2 regions of the Pseudomonas sp. YJ42 genome follow, and region 1 is predicted to be linked to the other one. Evidence: predicted binding sites of a transcription regulator. Region 1 holds the regulator's gene; the other holds the start of a gene.
The links. The regulator FliA, encoded in region 1, starts transcription of late flagellar genes. The targets are predictions, from matches to a motif close to CTAAAGTTTNNNNNNNNNNNGCCGNTAA.

Region 1 (2,200 bases):
CGATTGGCCGCTTTTTCGGTCATCTCCACCACATAGGAAAGCCGATCGGTGGCATCGGTGATCGGTGACGGGTCACCGCCCGTGGCACAGGTGTCCATTTCAAGCTTGACGATGGCGTTATGCAGCTCGCGGGTGAGCTTGCCGACTTCCAGATAGAGCCCATGATTGCGGGCCTGGTTGAGCTCGTTGAACATCTGCGTCGCTTCGTCGAAGCGGCCCTGCTGCAGACTTTCGATCAATTGAGGTGCGTGAGCCTTCAGAGTCGCTTCGAACTCTGCCAGGCTTTGATCTGCTTGCGTCATAGTGCCCTCGCGGCGTTACTGCTTCAGCCGTTGACGCGCTCGAAGATCTTTTCAATCTTCTCTTTGAGCACTTGGGCCGTGAATGGCTTGACCACGTAACCGTTTACGCCCGCCTGCGCGGCCTCGATGATCTGATCGCGCTTCGCCTCGGCGGTGACCATCAGCACCGGCAGATGCTTCAGGCGCTCGTCGGCGCGCACGGCGCGCAGCAGATCGATGCCGCTCATACCGGGCATGTTCCAGTCCGTGACGAGGAAGTCGAAACTGCCGCTTTTCAGCATCGGCAACGCGGTGGTGCCGTCGTCCGCTTCAGCGGTGTTGGTAAAGCCCAGATCGCGCAAGAGGTTCTTGATGATCCGTCTCATGGTCGAAAAGTCATCGACGATGAGGATTTTCATGTTCTTGTCCAAGTACACCTCCGTAAATCCCGAAATCCCAGAACCGGCTCACGGTCTGTTGCGGGCCTCATGAATGAAGCTCGTAAGCGGCCTCTAATACTGTTTTGCGAACCGCCCGTCAGCGGGCGCGCCACTCGCCGAGGCGAGCCCGCAGACGTGCCGCGCACTGACTGTGCAGCTGACTCACCCGCGATTCACTGACGCCCAGCACCTGGCCGATTTCCTTCAAATTCAACTCTTCGTCGTAATACAGCGAAAGCACCAGCTTCTCACGTTCGGGCAAGTTGCCGATGGCCTCGGCCAGCGCCTGTTGAAAACGCTCGTCTTCAAGATCGCGGGACGGTTCCGGATGGGTGCTGGCAGCATCCTCCTCGAACTCCCCATGCTCGCCTTCCTGCAACAGATCATCGAAGCTGAACAGGCGGCTGCCCAGGGTGTCGCCCAGAATGCCGTAGTACTCATCGAGACTCAATTTAAGTTCGGCCGCAACGTCCTGATCTTTAGCATCTCGGCCCGTTCTGGCTTCGATTGCCCGGATCGCCTCGCTGACCATACGAGAGTTGCGATGCACTGAGCGCGGCGCCCAGTCACCCTTACGGACCTCATCGAGCATGGCGCCGCGGATGCGAATGCCGGCATAGGTCTCGAAACTCGCGCCCTTGCCCGCATCGTATTTTTTTGACGCTTCCAGCAAACCGATCATCCCGGCCTGCATCAGATCATCAACCTGCACGCTCGCCGGCAAACGCGCCAGGAGGTGATAGGCGATGCGCTTGACCAACGGCGCGTACTGATCGATGAGCTGATACTGCGAATCTTTAGCCTGAGCTTTGCTGTTATACATACCGAGTCCAGCCGCTGTTATTCATGAGGCTCTGCGGCGGGCCTGACCAGGCGCTCCACAAAGAATTCCAAATGACCACGTGGCGATGCCGGCAGCGGCCAGGTGTCCACTTTCTGCGCGATGGCCTTGAAGGCCAGCGAGCACTTGGCTCGCGGATAAGCCTCGTACACGGCGCGCTGCTTCTGTACTGCCTTGCGCACCGCCTCGTCATAAGGAATGGCGCCGACGTACTGCAACGCTACATCAAGGAAGCGCTCGGTCACCTTGGTCAGCTTCGCAAACAGATTGCGGCCTTCCTGCGGCGCGTGCGCCATGTTCGCCAGCACACGGAAGCGGCTGATCCCGTAGTCGCGATTGAGGAGCTTGATCAGCGCGTAGGCATCGGTGATCGAAGTGGGTTCGTCGGTCACCACCAACAACACTTCTTGCGCGGCACGCACGAAGCTCACTACGCCGTCACCGATACCCGCCGCGGTGTCGATGATCAGCACGTCGATATCGTTGCCGATTTCGCTGAACGCCTGAATCAACCCCGAATGTTGCAGAGTAGACAACTGCACCATGCTCTGAGTGCCGGAGGCCGCGGGTACGACACGGATGCCGCCCGGCCCTTGAATCATTACGTCACGCAGATCGCACTCGCCGGCAATGACGTC
Region 2 (2,200 bases), 1.6 Mb from region 1:
ATAGGCTGCCCGCTCAATTGGGCTCGGTAAGCGTTACGCCGCTGATGATAAATGATCTGGCCGGGCAGCGGAGTCCAGTAGCAGCGTGCGTCGTCCAGTTCGCCAAGGTGCACGGCGTGCTCGTTATTCCAGGCGACGCGTACACCCTCGTAGTAGCCCTCGATCTGGAACGGCTCTCCGGCGGTCATCATTCTCTCACCGTCGTTCGGAATGAGTTCGTCTAAGGCAATCCAACCCTTTTCGCGGTTTATCTCGATCAGATAGGTCTGATAGCGCTGATTGCGTTCGGTGAAGCGAACCAATAACGGGATGCGGTTTTCCAGCAGCAATCGCAGGTTCGCATGGACCTCAACTGCGGTCTTAAGTATTTGAGGAGGCTGGGGACCTTCATCCTCAGCGAAGGGATTAGACACTTAGCTCTGCTCTCCGGCATGTAACGACGTCGGCTGCATGATAGCACTTTGCCTTTATTGGGCTGCGTGTGTTTCAAGCCTGGCTGAGCGGACGATGATTGGCGCTCCTGGCAGCAGCGCCGCGACGGTCGTAAAGGTCGGGTGCCTGGTTGGTGCCCTGCAGCACCTTCAGCATGCTTCCCACTGCATTCTGATTGGCGCGGATCAGCTTACCGTTGCGCTCGTTGGCGTTTCGGCAGGCTTCAAGGATTCCGTCGAGTTGCTCTGCCTGATCGACAATGTCCTTGCCGAGTGCCGAACTTGCGGCAAATGCCAACAGACCGCTCCTGTCGGCGCTTAGCTGTGCCGTGGCTAGCGTCTGGCTGCGAAGGGCACCATGTTGATTCAGTAGCGCAAGCAGCGCTTGTTTCTGTGTGAGCAGCTGTTCGAGCCTTGAGAGGTCGCGTTCAGCGAGCGCCTGGTATTCTGCATCGGTGAGCTCAAGAAGCTTCCGGGCGGTGCCGATATCTTCGACGAGCTGCTGAAGCAATTCAGTGTCTTGCATAGTGGCCTCTAACGCGTTGACGCTTGGCTACCTTAACTGCCAAAACTCAACGCTGGCTTTCGAACGCCAGTAGCTTCGATGCTACTCGCTGACTATCTACCTGATAACTGCCATCGGCGATGGCCTGCTTGATCTGAGCTACACGTTCTTGGTCAACGACGGGCTGCTGATTCAGTTTCTCCGACGTCTGCTGAAGGCGCTGTGCTTCGGGACTCAGCTGGACGCTTTCGCCGGATACCGATGCGCTGCCAGTACTCTTCGCTGCATCGGTAGGCGTTTGCTGAACTCCGGGGCGTTCGGTGTTTTGGACGTTGGGGCTGCGTCCGCTAGTGGGTGAATTGACGGCGCTGTTGGGCCGGTTGAAATCGATAGCCATGATCGAAACCTCGAATAAGTCAGGACGCTTGCCTGCTTTTCGGCAATGCCTCAGAAAACTTTAGCTTTTTTTGCAGATGGCGGCGGCGTCGATCTCATCTCCGCTACATATCAACTTCCACCTGGCCGGGACCGACGACGCGGGCCTTGATCGTTCGCCCGGATCGCTGGTTTTTGACCCGAATCTGGGTACCGAGTGCGCCATCGGACAATGCTTCTCCAGGCATTCTCACATTTATCGTTGAATTTTTCGCGCTGATTACTACCTGATCGCCTTTACGAACGACCTCGGCAGCAGAAATGTACGTAGGGGCAAGCACCTGGTCCGGGAGGGCACTACGGGTGATCTTGTTGCCCAGCACCTGATCGAATGCTGTCAAGTAGCCTTGAGTCAGTACGCTGACGTCACGCTCGGCAAGTGCAACATCGGCCTGTTCCACAACGCTCTCACGGGCCAGCGGGCGCCGGGCGACAATAACCTCGCGGAACAAATGGACCTGTGCCGGGACGAAAACGGACCAGGGGGCAGCACCTTCGCAACTGACTCGCAATGTGGTGCGGCCGATCGGCTGCGCGGGGCTTTCGAGCTTGACCGTCAGAGGACGATCACAGGCCGCCAGGCGCAGGCGTGGATCGAGCCTGTTGATCTCGATTTCGTGGCGCGCTCGAATTTGGCTACGCTGCAAATAGTCGGTTACTTCCCGCTCAAGAAATTCGCGGGTCGCGTCGATAAGCTGTTCAGGTCGTGTCACGCTCGCTGAGACAGCAAACTGGCTCAGCCCGCATAAAACCGATAGCAGGATCGCTCGGAAAAGCGTATTGCATGGACGCCGGAAAAAAGTCATCTGTTTGCTCATGACATGAGAGA

Region 2: a site for FliA is predicted at 1,370-1,397, ahead of flgM (flagellar biosynthesis anti-sigma factor FlgM). Genes of this name have one in related genera too.

The regions. Positions count from the first base shown of each region.
Region 1 is NZ_CP178378.1:1,277,764-1,279,963, forward strand. Features, by position in the region: gene ACL0K2_RS05600 (protein phosphatase CheZ) at 1-302, opposite strand, end outside; gene ACL0K2_RS05605 (chemotaxis response regulator CheY) at 326-700, opposite strand; gene fliA (RNA polymerase sigma factor FliA) at 819-1,565, opposite strand; gene fleN (flagellar synthesis regulator FleN) at 1,562-2,200, opposite strand, start outside.
Region 2 is NZ_CP178378.1:4,577,491-4,579,690, forward strand. Features, by position in the region: gene ACL0K2_RS21255 (flagellar brake protein) at 1-413, opposite strand, end outside; gene ACL0K2_RS21260 (flagella synthesis protein FlgN) at 487-957, opposite strand; gene flgM (flagellar biosynthesis anti-sigma factor FlgM) at 1,004-1,333, opposite strand; gene flgA (flagellar basal body P-ring formation chaperone FlgA) at 1,437-2,177, opposite strand.